3 regions of the Paenibacillus sp. FSL R7-0179 genome follow, and region 3 is predicted to be linked to each of the others. Evidence: riboswitches for the same ligand, from Rfam matches in the RefSeq annotation. Region 3 holds a riboswitch; each other region holds the start of a gene.

Region 1 (5,242 bases), on a different contig from region 3:
GCGGCTACAGGCTTTGAGACTAACGAATACTTTACGACTTTGAAGAAGGCCCTGTTCATGGATGAGCTGGTTACCCGCCATATTGCTATCATGGACAAATACGATCCTGAGAAAAGAGTCGGCCTTATCGTTGACGAATGGGGCACCTGGTATGATGTTGAGCCGGGTACGAACCCTGGCTTCCTCTACCAGCAGAACACGATCCGCGATGCGCTGGTGGCCGGCTTGACGCTGAATATTTTCCACAAGCACAGTGATCGTGTACGGATGGCGAACATTGCCCAGACTGTGAACGTGCTGCAGGCTGTTATTCTGACCGAAGGCGAGAAAATGCTCCTGACCCCGACCTACCATGTATTCAACATGTACAAGGTGCATCAGGATGCAGAATTGCTGGAGCTGACTGTGGACAGCCCGGTATACAGCTATGAGGGAGTGGACATTCCTGAAGTATCGGCTTCCGCTTCTGTAACCGCAGATGGCGTGATCCATGTCAGCCTGTGCAACCTGAACCATGCGGCATCCGCAACCCTGCCATTGGAGCTGCGCGGACTGGCTGGTCAAGCATTCGTAAGCGGTACTACTCTGGCTGGTGCTTCCATCGATGCTCATAATACTTTTGAGCAGCCGGAAGCTGTAACACCGCAGGCATTCAGCGCCTTCAAGCTTGAAGGGGATACGCTGACTGTAGAACTGCCTCCGATGTCGGTAACCGTTCTGGAAATTACGCCGAAGGCGTAAGGAACGCAGGATGACAACGACTTCAACCTGCAAGGGATGCCGGGAGGAGTACAAGGTGACGGAAGCGCAGATTGCCCGCATTCTGGCCTCCTCCATGTTCAATCCCGGCAATTCAGCTTCCGACGAGGTCTATGCCGAGCGGCTGGCGATCTGCGGGACCTGCCCGAAGCTGCAGGATGGCGTGACCTGCACCGCCTGTGGCTGCATCATTCCTGTCGTGGCCCGGCTGAAGGCCCGCAGCTGTCCGCTGCCGGGCGGCGGAAAGTGGCAGCCGGTGGTGGAATGACGGCTCATACCTGACGCTTAACGGCAAGGACCGGCTAAATAGATAGGCTAGAAGCCGCTCTTGCCATATGAGGCGGATCGATCAACGAAAGCTCCTCGAACCTGCACAATGTGCGGTTGGAGGGGCTTTTTTGCGTTGTGGAGGTGAGAGGAAAGGGGGGGAGAAGGAAATGTGAGAGGGATAAATCCCTCTAATGCGGCGGGAAGTGGGCTGGGTGAGGAAATGAGAGGGATAAATCCCTCTAATGCGGCAGAAAGTTGGCTGGATGAGGAAATGAGAGGGATAAATCCCTCTAATGCGGCGGGAAGTGGACTGGGTGAGGAAATGAGAGGGATAAATCCCTCTAATGCGGCGGGAAGTGGACTGGGTGAGGAAATGAGAGGGATAAATCCCTCTAATGCGGCGGGAAGTGGACTGGGTGAGGAAATGAGAGGGATAAATCCCTCTAATGCGGCGGGAAGTGGACTGGGTGAGGAAATGAGAGGGATAAATCCCTCTAATGCGGCGGGAAATGGACTGGGTGAGGAAATGAGAGGGATAAATCCCTCTAATGCGGCGGGAAGTGGGCTGGGTGAGGAAATGAGAGGGATAAATCCCTCTAATGCGGCGGGAAGTGGGCTGGGTGAGGAAATGAGAGGGATAAATCCCTCTGATGCGGCGCGGGAAGTGGACTGGGTGAGGAAATGAGAGGGATAAATCCCTCTAATGGGGTGGAAAGTGTGCTGGAGGAGGAAATGAGAGGGATAAATCCCATAGGTGGGGGAGAAGTTAGCTGGTTGGCTAATGGGTGGTACACTAATGCACCTGAATCAGCCGAAAGTGGGCGATGAGCGGAAATGAGGAGTATTGGCTCCAAAAGTAGCTGAAACAAAAACCAACCTAATTAGTCTAACTAATCAATCTCCCCTACCTACCTACCTACCTACCTACCTACCTACCTACCTACCTACCTACCTACCTACCTACCTACCTACCTACCTACCTACCTACCTACCTACCTACCTACCTACCTACCTACCTACCTACCTACCTACCTACCTACCTACCTACCTTCTAAACACCCTAAGCAAGCCTTTATATAGAACCCGGCAAATCTGCCACACCATCCGTATAAAACAGCTCAAACACCAGGTCCTCATTGTAATTACCGAAGCCTTTTCCGAACAGGGTGAGACCGCCGATGTGCTCGGCATCCTCCTCGACAGAGAGCCGGAAGGTCCATTGTTTGTTGCGGATGCCAACCTGATCGAGGGTGACCTCCGACAGCTTTTGCCCGTCCATGTAGGTACCCGTCTGCGTAATCCGCAGCTGCTTGAGCAGGCCGTATTGATTGGTGAGTGCGGGCCACCAGGCCGGAGTGTATTTTCCCGGATTATCTCCGTAGTCACCGGGGCTGGTCCAGAAGCCGAGCGATTGTCCGTTCAGCGTGAAGGTAATATCCGACGGCCAGTTGTTGTTGATCGACGGGGCCTCCGAGGCAATCTCCATCGTGATGGCAAGCTCCTCCGGCTGCTGGCTGGACAGCAGGAAATTCGGGATTTTATACTCAACGAACCCCTTGCCGAACCAGAGAATCCCGGCATTCACCCGCTCCTGGTCCCAGAAATAACGGGGATCGTCAAAGTGCCCGATGACCCTCTCCGTCGTAGACAGTCCGCAGGTAGGCTCAATCTGGAAGTCGGAATAATGCCCCACCGGGATATCCTTGCGGTATCCCCTGCGCGGAGTCCGGGCCTGCCTTGGAAAAATAATCTCTGCCCCGTCGGCAGCCAGTGTACAGATCTTCTGCAGTCCGCTTTTGCCTGGAGCCATGTGGCTGCGGATCAGCCCGGCAGCTTCGAGCTTGCGCACATGCATGGTCATAATTGCACTGCTGAGCTTGAGGGCTGCAGCCAGCTCCTTCACGTTCATGGGCTTATCGGACAGCAGCCGCAGCATATGCAGGCGCACGGTACTGGACAAGGCCTCGTACACGGGCAGGGATTGTTCGGTTAGATCGAGTTTCATCGGATGCCTCCACGTTCAGATTGTATAGTTAATAATTATATTACTCAAATAAAATTTCTACAAGCCAAGTTTGTCCGCAGGACAGCTTTTCCAATTTATATCACAGACACGCTGAGCCGGGTCCGTTATGATGTGAGATGAATTAGCGGTGAAACAAGGTGCTCTTGCCGGATGCGGCAAGAGATAACAGGGAATCGGGTGCAAATCCCGAGCGGTCCCGCCACTGTATGGAAGAGCTGCACTTCATGAGGTCACTCGGGAAGCCCCGGGGAAGACGAAGCCTGCGGCGTTTGCATTCCAAGCCAGGAGACCTACCTTGTCTACGCACACCACGACTCTACGCGGATAGGAGCGGTGTACGGATAGGTTAATGAGAAGAGGCGTTCTGCCCTGATGGACCGGAGGAATCTTGAGTGTAGAGAGGATCACCGGTTTATAGCTGCTGGATACAAGGATTCGTCCCATAGTGATGGTACGATGAGAAGCGCCTTGTATCGTTTGGCAGCGGCTGCGCGTTCTATCGAACTTGCCTGCGTACATACACTCCCACCCTTTAGGGTGGGTTTTTTAGTTTTATTATTTTTAACGGAAATCAACAAACATGGAGGGTGACAAATGAAAAAACACAGAGGGTGGAGCTTTGCGGCTCTGGTTGCCGGATTTACGGTGTATTTTATGCTGAATGAACCGGGTACGGCCCGCGCGATGCACATTATGGAAGGGTTCCTGCCGGTTGGCTGGGCGGTGTTCTGGTGGGCGGCGTTTATCCCGTTCTTTGTGCTGGGAATCTTCAAGCTGAGAGCCATGACCCGGGAGAATCCGGAGCTGAAGCTGCTGCTGGGTCTGGCCGGTGCGTTTACCTTCGTTCTGTCTGCGCTCAAAATGCCTTCCGTGACCGGAAGCAGCTCCCACCCTACCGGAACCGGACTTGGTGCGGTAATGCTGGGACCGATGCCCATGAGCGTGATCGGCTCGATTGTGCTGCTGTTTCAGGCGCTGCTGCTGGCGCACGGCGGGATCACTACGCTTGGAGCCAATGCGTTCTCGATGGCGGTGGCGGGTCCTTTTGCCGGATATGCAGTGTATAAGCTGATGATGAATATGCCGGACCGCGAAAAGCTGGCCCTATTCTGTGCGGCTGCGGCGGCTGATCTGAGTACGTATGTAGTGACTTCCGTTCAACTGGCGGTGGCTTTTCCGGCGGCGGATGGCGGTGTAATGGCTTCTTTTCTTAAATTCGGGGGAATCTTTGCCGTGACGCAAATCCCGCTGGCCATCAGTGAAGGGCTGTTGACGGTACTGCTGTGGAACTGGCTGAAATCGTATAGCCCGAATGAATTGTCGCTGCTGAAACGCAAGGTGAACGGAGGAAGAGCCTAATGAGCAATAAATGGAAAAATGGATTGATGCTGCTGGTCGTTATTCTGCTTGTCATTCTGCCGCTGCTGCTGGTTAACGGGGAATTCGGCGGGGCCGATGATGCGGCTGAAGGTGCGATTACTGAGATTAATCCTGACTATGAGCCGTGGTTCAAGCCGCTGACTGAGCTCCCGGGGGAGACGGAGAGTATGCTGTTTGCATTGCAGGCAGCGATTGGTGCCGGTGTGATCGGCTATACCCTGGGGCTGCTCAAGGGCAAGCAAGGCGGGACGAAGCAGCATAGCAGCAAGTGATCCGGCGGATTGATGTTCTCTCTTACAATAATGCTCTGCGCCAGTTATCCCCGATGTGGAAAAGCTCGTTCGCAGCCCTGATGTTCCTGCTCTCTTACACCGTACATCCGGTACTGCAGGCTGCAATCACCCTATGGATGATGTACTGGTGTGTATTACAGGCCCGTATTCCCTTCCGTGCTTATGGCATGCTGCTCGGCACAGCGCTGCTGTTCTACGCGCTTAGCGTACCGGCGCTGCTCGTGGAATTCGGGCATCCGGCAGCGGGAGAGGCAGGAATATTCCCGCTTCCTGGACTGAACCTGCCGGTATATGTTACAGCGGCCGGGCTTCAGCGGGCCGGAGAGCTGCTGGCCAGAATCTCTGCCTGCATGAGCTGTTTCTTTTTCCTGATGTTCACTACTCCGTTCAGTGAGCTGCTGCAGGTGCTGCGCAGGCTGCGGATGCCGCAGATTGTTCTGGAGCTGATGCTGATTATGTACCGCTTCTTATTCCTGCTGAGTGATGCAGCGCATGGCCTGCTGCTGGCCCGCAG
Region 2 (5,242 bases), on a different contig from region 3:
ACACTTAATTATCCTGATTACGCATCTGGCAGCCATTAGTTGGATTTACAGCATCTAATTTAGCCCATACCTCAACCTTCTGCAGCTTCAGCCCTGAATAAGTGTCATTTATCCAACTAGCTCCCGCTCTACAGCAAATTAGACCAAGTTAGATGTCATTTATCCACTTATCGTTGGCCCCAGCATGCAGTACCAGCGTGCAATACCAGCATACAGTACAGTCAGCTCCCTACCAACTAAGAACTATGGCAACCTAACCGCTACGGCAGCAGCCATCTCACGAGTTACGACAGCAGCAGGCTCGAATGCGCCGCCGGTGCCGCTCATATATCCAAGTCCCGTTACCGTACGGACAGCGGACAATGCATAGTCACTAATTTTATCTTCGTCGCTGAACTTACCCGCGCCTGCTCCGGCTTCCGCTCCAGCTGCATCCAGTTTAAAAGCTCTAACCATCATCACAGCCATATCCTGGCGCGTAACCAGCCCGTCCGGTTTGAACGCCGTGGCTGTCACGCCGCTAATGATTCCAAGCTCTTTTGCCCGGTTCACTGTTCCATAATACCATGTACCGGCCTTAACATCACTGAAGGCCCCAGCGGAAGACGCCGCAGACGGCTCGTTCCCGGTTAAGCGCAGCAGCAGTGCTGCAAATTCAGCACGGGTAATATTCTTTTTCGGTGCAAACATCAGACTGCCTTCACTCACACCATTCATCAGCTTGCGGTCATACGCCGTGTATACAGACTCCAGCGCCCAAGGCGAAATCGACTTCACATCGGCAAAAGCCGGACGGTCCGCCGCAGCAGAAGCCACCGTTACCGGAACCGTATGACGGACGATGGCCGGGGTTTTATCCTTCAGATATCCCGTAACCGTCAGGGTATATTTATTCGCCGGAAGACCACCAGCAAGAGCAGCCACGCCCGCAGCATCTGTAACTGCTGTTTTGCCGCCGATGGTTACCTGTACGCCTGCTGCCGGTGAAGTTACCGGATCGGAGGTGAAGGTCGCCTCATTCCAGACCCATTGCTTCTGGGTTACCTGCACCTTCAGATCTTGTCCAGGCTGCGGCTGTGCGGGAGTCACGGTTACGGCATCAACCACCTGCGTGTTGTCTCCGCCATAATAGACCACGATGCGGTCATTCTCCTCCAGTGCGAAGTCGCCCATCCCTACACTTGGATAGATCCATGCTCCGCCGCGCGCAACCACATACATCCAGCCGTCATATCCGCCAAAAGTACCTGCAATCACGCCGCCGATCCCCGTCACATAATTGCCTGCTTCATTGACCAGGACCAGGCGCTTGGCTGCTGCTGTCTTTTCCAGTGCTTTAAGCACATTTCCAGCATACACGCTGCCCTCAGCCAACGTTCCATTCGGACCTTCAACTGTAACCGCGACACTTACCTGAGGATTCTTCACAGGTGTGCCGCTAAAATCAAAGAGCTTACCGCCTGTACCAAACAGCTTGTACGCTACCAAAGCCTCCAGTGCCTGCTCCGTGGAGAGCGGATTGGAGCTGCCGCCCGCAGTGTGGACGAATCCGCCATCCTTTGCACTGAAGCTCAGCAGCTTGCTGACCAGATTAATCTGGCCTTTGGTATACTCTGCTCCTGCCGGATCAATGCCGAAGGCAGACAGACCGATAATGGCCTGAGCTACACTCTCGCTACTGTCGCCATATCCGCCGTTCTTGTCCTGTGCCTTAGACAACCAGGCGGCTGCCCGCTGACCAGCAGTATTCACGGCTGCTTCCTGCTTGTGTCCAGCCAGTGCATTCAGCGTCATCGCTGTCATATCCGGATCACTCGCACCCGTGGTCAGGGTGAAGCCGCCGTCCGGGTTCTGCTTGGCCAGAATCTCTGCCAGCAGCTTAGATTGTGTCCATTTCGCATTTGCCGGGATGGTATAACTGCCGGAATCCAGAGCCAGCAGTGCATAAACCGGATTATTCAGCGTCTGGCCAGTGATTGCATCGTGATTGTAGAGCTTCTCAATCAGGTTGTAGCCTGCCACCTTCTCAGGGTCGCCGCCCAGTGCCTTAACGGCAAGCGTGATCCGGGCATAATCCGTAGCTCTGGCAAAAACACCCTTAGCCTCACTCACCTTAACCTCAAGCGCCTTCAGATAGCTGGAAGGTACCTTGTAGCCTGCTTGTGCAAGGCCAATCGCCTGCCAGTCGGACTGGACTCCGTTCTTCAGCATGAATTCCGCAGTAGCATAGACCGCAGCGGTTACGCTGGCTGCCTCACTTGCGGGCAGAGCAGATACCGCTGGTGCGGAAGTTCCGCCTGCCTGTGCAGCAGCAGCTTGTCCTGCTGGGGCTACAGCTGCTCCCAGCAGTGCAAAAAGCATGATAACAGCAAGTCCCAGCCGTGTGAACCTGGATGATAGAGAATGGTTCTTCATAACTAACCTCTTTCCTGAAATAGAATGGATAAATCCTGCTTTCTCTGCACACAGAGCAGCAACCTAAAGACCGCCCTGTGCAGGGCGGCCGGGGAAGAACTTTCGCATAGGGCGGCTGAAGGGAGCCGGTTGCTCTCCCACATTACATACAATACAGCGCATACAGCCCTCGCCAATATCAGATATCAGCCTCTGCTTCCACATTCTTACCCCCGAAGAATAGAAACAACAATGAAAAAGGCAGGTCTCCTGGCTCATACTTCACCGCTTCCCCCGCCTTCCCATCCGCTTAGCAGACAGTGGCTCCTCAGGAGTCGCTCCGTATTTACAGTGGCGGGACCGCGCCGGACTTGCACCGGGCTTCCCTTTTAAGCAGATTCTTCTATTAGACATAGCCCTGCCAGCTTCTGCTGGCGACAGCGCGCGGTCTCTAAGGCAATCTGCACCTTTTCCTCAAGCTTATTAAATTTTAATATTCTCAAACCATCATATCGACTATTCCCCTGTATGTCTATAGACAAGCTATATCTATTCCACCTCCCCCAAGACTCAGCCCATTCCGCACAAAAATCCTGAACAGCACATGCCCTCCCCGGCACATCGTACTATTCAGGACTATAAAAAGTTACTCTTCTGCTGCTGATCAAGACGTTGGTCTGCTGTAATCAACTCGATGGCGAACCTATGGAAACCTCGGCAGAAGGCCGATTGTATTCCGTACATCAGAATTAGTATAAAAGCAGCCGTTAACGCATTCTGTTGCACTCCATACCACCGATTACAGCAAATTCCCCTCAGCCGGGCCAAATCCCAAAAATCTACTGCACCAAATACAACAGAACGCCATATAAGGCTCAACATGCCTCATTCTAGTGTACAAAGTTCAATTGAGCAGCTTCTTTCGGACATAAGCATAACTATCTTCTACATTTCACATATTTCAGCCTGCCATACCCATTCTACCGTAATGTGCCAAACTAGCTCCCCACGTTATGCTTAAATGTAATCTGTACAACTAAACTGTCTGATTTACCGCCAAATGTACCTTTAGCTGTATTTCGTACACCTAAAATGCTTATGTACCCGGCTTTTCGCCCTTTCGGGCAAATTTAGTTGTATGGAATACAATTAAGAGAGGTACGCCTTCTTTTTCACTGTTTTTAGTTGTACAGAGTACACCTATCTCTGTAAGCAATGTTACTCAGGACCATTACTCGATAACGAGTCAAAAACGTCAGTTAGTTGGGTGAGGCGGCTAAGTGACTCAGTAGCATTAGTCGATAACGTCGGTCGTTAGGTGCAGTCGATTACGGCAGTCAATTACGTTAGTCAGTAGCGCCCGTCGATTTGCTTTACTCGAAGATTTACCTGCTCATTAGTTAAAAGCTTAAACAGCCTGTTAATGCCGCAGCTTTATTCCGCGTCCGTGTCCGCTTCCGGGCTTGCAGAAGCGGATGGCTCTGCACTAGGCGCGGCTGTGGCTGCAGCTTCCGGGGCGCTGCCCGGATCTGCCTCCAGCTTCAGCGAGTATCTTCCGGCGGTGATCATATCACCTGCCGCCAGCTTCGCGCCTGCTGATAGCTCCACCGTCACCTCGTATACGCGTGACGGAGGAGTCCCCGCCGCCGCTGGAGAGGCGGCGGCTCCACTATCTGCATCGCCGTCTACTCCTGCGCCTGCTTCACCCTTCACATCGCCGTCTACTCCGGCGCCTGTCTCACCCTTCACATCGCTGTCTACTCCAGCGCCTGCTTCACCCTTCGCATCGCCGTCTACTCCAGCGCCTGTCTCACCCTTCGCATCGCCGTCTACTCCAGCGCCTGTCTCACCCTTCGCATCGCCGTCTACTCCGGCGCCTGCTGCAACCTGGCAACTGCTAACCGTTGCCTTGACCTCGTAGTCCGTAACGCCGCTGGCGGACTCCACGCCTACCCGCTCCGGCTTGAAGGCGGAGCATTCCGCAGCATCAGTGAAGCTGAACAACAGCTTCACGCCGTTATTCTTACCCGCTTCTCCGCCCCCCGCATCACCGCCGTTATTCTTACCCGCTTCTCCACTTCCTGCTCCACCGTCCGCGTTTCCGCCAGTTCCCGCATCACCGCCGTTATTCCCGCCTGTCTCTCCATCACCGCCGACAAGCCGGACAGAGACCGGGGCCGCTGCAGCGGCTTGTCCGGTCACTGCCGGAAGCGGGCTGGGGCTGGCCACCGGCGCAGCTGTATCCTTGCCGCGTCCCCCAAGCTGGCTCAGCAGGATAACCGCCGCAATCAGAATGATCCCGAGGATGCTCCCTGAGATCAGGATTTGAAATCGGCTGCGGCTGACCCACCGCGCCAGCGGCGAAGCCAGCTGGGCGCGGGCTTCATTGTAGACAGTCTGCATGGCAGGCGTTGCTGTGTCGAGATGGGTTTTGCGGAATTCCCGGTTCTTGAACGCCTCGCGGTCGCTTTTCAGGAAATACCGCAGCACGGCCCGCTTGTAATTCGGCCATAGCTTCTTGCCTGAGCTTGCGAACAGCCAGCTATGCTGCGACCAGTCCAGGAACCGGTACACTGTCTCCTTGTCATTGCCCGCCTTGCGGACCACCAGATCCAGCAGCGCATCATAATCCAGCGGTCCGCCTTCACGTTCACTGCTGTGATAGAAGGCCAGCGGCAGCCTGTCGAACGGCTCAAGACTCCGCGCTTCCTTCAGCCACCGTGCGCCGAGCAGCTGTACATCGTCCAGCTCACGCGGCGTCAATCCGGCAAAAATCTCCTCGTCCGGCGACTCCTCCCCGAACCAGCGGTAGGCCGCGCGCAGCGCATTCGCTTTGCGCTTCGCAATC
Region 3 (5,242 bases):
TTCATAATGTAGCTTGCCTCCTCTGGTGATAGAATAATAGTTAAGAAGGAAGACAGATAAAATATAGGTAACAAATTAGGTCAAGAGTACGGGGTATTAAAAATGAAAATTATTCAATGAGGATACCACATATAAGCTAGGTGTCAAATATAATCATGTCCAGGTTAGAAGAATTGATATTGAACTGTTTGAAGATCAAGAAAAGGCCCAAGGGAATCCCTTGGGCCTTTTCTTGAGATGTTTTCATTATCCATTTAAGGAAAGAAGCCCGGACCCCAACTGTGTGTCCAGGAAATTATAAATTTTCGTAAATCAAATGGTTATTATGACTTACGTCTCCATTTTACAATAGAACGAATTATAACAAAAAGAACGAGTACAACAAGAAGAATATTAGTCATTGCTAATGATGAATTTAGTTTATCTATACTTTTTGCGGTTTCGTTGCTGGTGTATACCATTGTCGAATTTAGATTGCTAACTTGATTCGCTACATTATTAATTGGTTGAACTAAATCATTTGAATTCAAATCTTTTCCTCCTCAAACAGTTTTAATATCTTATTATGTTTTTATATTTAATTTTATACCATAACTTTTCTCACTTAAAGAATAATTTTCCAATGGTAATATTTTCTTTGTAATAAAATTCATTTTATGGAGGTATACTTAATATGTTAGAATTAAAGAAAATTCTTTCCACTTCTTTAGCCGCTGCTTTACTGCTCACATCTACAGCTGTTGCCTCTGCTGATACAGCAACAGCTCCCACAGGAGTAGCTCAATCCGTCCAACAAGAATTCCCACTACAACTTGATGAACTTACTACAATTTCTACCCCTTATGATCCTTCACTTTACAGTTTCCAAAGATCTGAATCGCCTAGCGAAGTTATTGTTAAAGTGGTTGACATGAATTCCGGTCGTATTGTAGAGACTATCGGTGAAAAAATCGAAGCTCACATGAAACCGGCTGGAGTGTCTATCATGGCAAGTGGTACCTATACTACCAGAACTGCTTACAGAACATTCACGGATCCAGGAGTTAACGGCCAACACTTTGCAGGAGCTGACTTATACACAGTATATAACTGCTGGCAGAGTGGATCTTTTGGTCAAATCAATTCTGTATCTGATACATACTGGTCCCCAATGCCTGGTAATGCAGACTTCACATTAGAGGCTCCACATCAACAATCGCAACCAACTGGAAACACTAACACCTTCCCTACTAATAAAATCACAACAACAGGAACTGTAGTATTTTCTACACATAAAAGTTCTGCTTTTGGGATTTCACTTGGAGCCTTTTCATTCACTTTAGGTGCAGACGGATATAACAGATACACAGTAAGAAACGCAGCTTATAACATCACTTTTGGTCAATAAATAACAGCAAAACCTGCCGGACCTTTGTCTGGCAGGTTTATTTTATGTATACTGTAAATTTTTTTGTACCAGGCCTAAACCTTGGACTGCACCAAGGTTACTACTAGGAAATCCCTATCAGCAATTCAACGAAAAATAGCGGGTTCCCAAAACTCCAGGAACCCGCGCCACTATCAACTTCACAAATATGCTGGTGAAGGGAATTGAACCCCCGGCCTACGCATTACGAGTGCGTTGCTCTACCCCTGAGCTACACCAGCCTACAGGCTTTGTTAGCCTGCCAAACAAAAAATATTATAACTCTTCCAGCGGAAAACGCAACCCCTTTTTCCGCTGGCAGCTGTGTCATCAGCCGTGCATGAGCCCCAGCCTGCGGAAATAATCCAGCGCGAGCTTAGCGCTTGCAAGAGAGGATTCCTCGTAGGCCTCTTGCTCCACAATATAGTAGAGAATTCCGCTCTGCTCCGCTATCTCGAAGACGCTCTGAAAATCGACCTCTCCCTTTCCAAGATCGGTCTCCTCCTGGTTGGCTCCAAAATCCTTAATATGGACCAGCGGAACACGTCCGGCATACCGTGACACATAATCAGCCGGGTTGGCTCCGCCCCTGTATACCCAGCCCAGATCGAACTCTGCCAGCATATGCTCCGCAGGAATCTGCTCCAGCCAGATATCAATGACCGCCTTGCCGTCAACCTCAGCGAATTCATAATCATGATTGTGGTAGCCATACTGCATTCCCGCTGCCCGGACCATCGCGGAAGCCTTCTCAAAGAATGGAATTAACCTCGTTACATCGTCGATGGAAGGGCTGGGCGGAAGCGGCGCTGACGGGGTGATAATATATTGAATTCCCAGCTCCGCCGCGTACTCGATCTCCCTGGCCAATGCCCGCTCCATCTGTTCCAGGCTGCTGAAGTCCAGACCCACATGCGCCGAAGGCGCTGCAAGACCCAGTTCATCCAGCCTGCGACGAAGTACCCCGGCAGCTACGCCGAAATATCCGGCGAATTCCACCACCTGGTATCCCATCTCTGCTACCTTGCCCAGTGTGCCAAGGAAATCCCGCTCCGTCTGGTCACGCAGTGTATACATTTGAATTCCGATCTGCCGCGCTGCTTCTGCCATGAAGAATCCGCTCCTTATCATCATTTCTGGTTGGATACTATATTCACTCTATTTCCCCTGAAGCTTGCGCTCTACGGATTCCAGCTTGCTGCGGCTGGTGGAGGTCTTGTCGCGCCGATCGTCGATCTTGAGCGAGGTGGAGACTCTCTGCGCCCCGGCGGTGAACGGCGACTCATGCAGCGCTTCTACCGCAGCCAGAATCCGCCCCACCGGTCCCTCAATAATCGTACCCATAGAAGTTAGCTCATACGTAATGCCCTCCACCGTCTCCAGCACGCGCTGCATCTCGGCCACATAGCTGCTAAGGCTGGTGCTGCCTGTCCCAATCGGAATAACGGTCACTTCGCCAATTGCCATTGCTATTTCCCTCCCTAAAGTATCTGGTGTGCCTGCCGCTTACTTATTCCCTTATTGTAACGCTTCGCCAGGCTCGCCACAAATCACCTGCACCCTCTCTTTTCTATTAATATCCGTCAAAATGATTACCAGGATTAGACGCACTCTATTTATGGATTCTTTGTGGCGTATTTTCGGAGATTTTATGAAAAATTCAAGGCAGATTTAGAGGAAAGTTGTGGATTACCTGTGGACTAACTGTGGATCAGCTGTGAGTAAAAGCGCCGAACCCGCTCCCCGTGCGGGATTGCAAAAAAACATTTACAAACACAATATATTGCGGTAGCTTTAATAGATAACAACAAAATATAGTAGAAACAGGTGTTTCACCCCTAGTAATAGAGGTGAGACTTAATAGGGAAGCGCGGTGCAAAACCGCTGCGGTCCCGCCACTGTAACCGGATGCTCCCAGGGTGCGATACCCAGGGCCGCATTCTCCGGCTAATTGCCACTAAGGGGCGGAATAAGCCCCCCGGGAAGGCGCTGGAGGAGTTGCCGGAAGCCAGGAGACCTGCCTGTTTCGGCGGCACCGCTTAGACTCCTGCGAGGAACAGGGGAGGTGCCCGTATGCGGCCTGCTATTGCAGAGTTAGCCTTCCGTCAATCGGGCCAGAGGCTGCCGATACCTGAGGACGATCGCGGATTATCTTCAGGTATCGGCTCTGCGGAATATACAAGAACTGGCGTAAGCTATTGCCCCGTTTCTGCTCGTATGTTCTACCCAGACCACAGGCAAATTTCCGCTTTCCGGAGCTTTGCATCCTGCATTCGGGCATTTCCGGCCTTCCCGGCCGGGGGTGCTTTTTTAACGCTTACAATACCCGAGAGGAGAGAGTTATATAATGACGCTGCTGGAGAAACGTTATAACGAAGGACAAGCTGCACAAGAGGTTCTATTGGAAGAGGTCATTCATCTGGGACGGGATATTATCGACAGCCGGGATCTGGATCTGCTGCGCGAGAACGCCAACCTGAACGGGGAGAGCTTCTCCGGCAAAATGAGCAAGTTCGGCAGTGAGTACTCCAAATGGTATGCCCGCAACTTCACCATGCCGCCACAGCTGGTACAGGCTACCCTGGATAATGTCGTCTATGTACATGACCTTGATCAATACGCCATTGGAACCACGAACTGCATCTTTATTCCGTTTGAACGGCTTCTCCGTGAAGGCTTCAATACCGGCAACGGCAGCGTACGGCCTCCCAACTCGATTATGACGGCGATGTCGCTGGTGGCGATTATTTTCCAGTCGCAGCAGAATGCGCAATACGGCGGCGTATCCGCCAACAAGCTGGACTATGATCTGGCCCCTTATGTCACCAAATCCTTCTCCAAGCTCTTCCGCAAAGGTCTGGAGTATTTCGAGGAGAATGCAGAGGTGTCTGGGCTTGGGGAGATTACGATGAGCCGCAGCGATCTGGCCGAGCAGTATCCGCGCGCCTTCCGTTTTGCCCTTAAGGAGACGCAGAGCGAGACCCTGCAAGCCGCAGAGAGTATGGTACATAACCTGAATACGATGTCCAGCCGCTCCGGCGGCCAGATTCCTTTTACCAGCATCAACTACGGCACCTGCACCTCCCCGGAGGGGCAGCTTGTGATCAGCTCGCTGCTGACGGCCACGATGAATGGACTGGGCAGCGGGGAGACGCCGGTGTTCCCGATTCAGATCTTCAAATGCAAGCAAGGCATCAACCAGCAGCCGGGTGATCCTAACTACGAGCTGTTCCTGAAGGCAGCGGAGTGCTCGGCGCGCAGATTGTATCCGAACTTCGCCAACCTGGACGCTCCGCTGAACATGCAATATTATGATCCGGCTGACCCGGATACCGAGTTCGCTACGATGGGCTGCCGCACCCGTGTGCTTGGAGACCGCTTCGGACGCAATCACTGCTCCGGCAAAGGCAACCTGTCCTTCAACACACTCAACCTGGTGCGTCTTGGACTGGCCCACGGCACGATAACCGGCCGCCGCCTCGCTGCTGATGAAGAAGGGTTCTTCGACGACCTCAATCACTATATGGATATTGCGCTCGACGGTCTGCTGCACCGCTTCCGCATCCAGGCTTCCCAGAAGGCCAAAGCCTCCGATTTCATGATGCGGGAAGGCGTCTGGGAGGGCGGCGAGCAGCTTGCCCCCGATGACAGTGTAGGCGAACTGTTGAAGCACGGCAGTCTGTCGCTGGGCTTCATTGGAATGGCAGAATGCATGAAAGCCATGTACGGCAAGCACCACGGCGAAGATATGGAGATCCATGCCAAGGCTGTAGCCATCGTCCGCCATATGCGTGAATATTGTGACCGCAAGAGCGAGGAGCTTGATCTCAACATCAC

Evidence for each region. Region 3 has a riboswitch for cobalamin ahead of MKX63_RS01970 (anaerobic ribonucleoside triphosphate reductase). Riboswitches for the same ligand answer to the same signal wherever they lie in the genome.
Region 1: another riboswitch for cobalamin. It lies ahead of MKX63_RS21290 (energy-coupling factor ABC transporter permease); the one in region 3 lies ahead of MKX63_RS01970 (anaerobic ribonucleoside triphosphate reductase).
Region 2: another riboswitch for cobalamin. It lies ahead of MKX63_RS17355 (S-layer homology domain-containing protein); the one in region 3 lies ahead of MKX63_RS01970 (anaerobic ribonucleoside triphosphate reductase).

What each region holds. Positions count from the first base shown of each region.
Region 1 covers NZ_JBBOCC010000002.1:1,095,012-1,100,253, forward strand. The annotation lists gene MKX63_RS21270 (alpha-N-arabinofuranosidase) at 1-741, shown strand, start outside; gene MKX63_RS21275 (DUF6171 family protein) at 752-1,027, shown strand; gene MKX63_RS21280 (hypothetical protein) at 1,199-1,714, shown strand; gene MKX63_RS21285 (ArsR/SmtB family transcription factor) at 2,102-3,034, opposite strand; cobalamin riboswitch at 3,174-3,367, shown strand; gene MKX63_RS21290 (energy-coupling factor ABC transporter permease) at 3,650-4,414, shown strand; gene MKX63_RS21295 (energy-coupling factor ABC transporter substrate-binding protein) at 4,414-4,707, shown strand; gene cbiQ (cobalt ECF transporter T component CbiQ) at 4,704-5,242, shown strand, end outside.
Region 2 covers NZ_JBBOCC010000002.1:126,474-131,715, reverse strand. The annotation lists gene MKX63_RS17355 (S-layer homology domain-containing protein) at 244-2,415, opposite strand; cobalamin riboswitch at 2,638-2,830, opposite strand; gene MKX63_RS17350 (GAP1-N2 domain-containing protein) at 3,829-5,242, opposite strand, start outside.
Region 3 covers NZ_JBBOCC010000001.1:464,998-470,239, forward strand. The annotation lists gene MKX63_RS01945 (ASCH domain-containing protein) at 1-5, opposite strand, end outside; gene MKX63_RS01950 (hypothetical protein) at 674-1,387, shown strand; tRNA gene MKX63_RS01955 (tRNA-Thr) at 1,576-1,647, opposite strand; gene MKX63_RS01960 (sugar phosphate isomerase/epimerase family protein) at 1,736-2,515, opposite strand; gene MKX63_RS01965 (MTH1187 family thiamine-binding protein) at 2,564-2,872, opposite strand; cobalamin riboswitch at 3,214-3,444, shown strand; gene MKX63_RS01970 (anaerobic ribonucleoside triphosphate reductase) at 3,753-5,242, shown strand, end outside.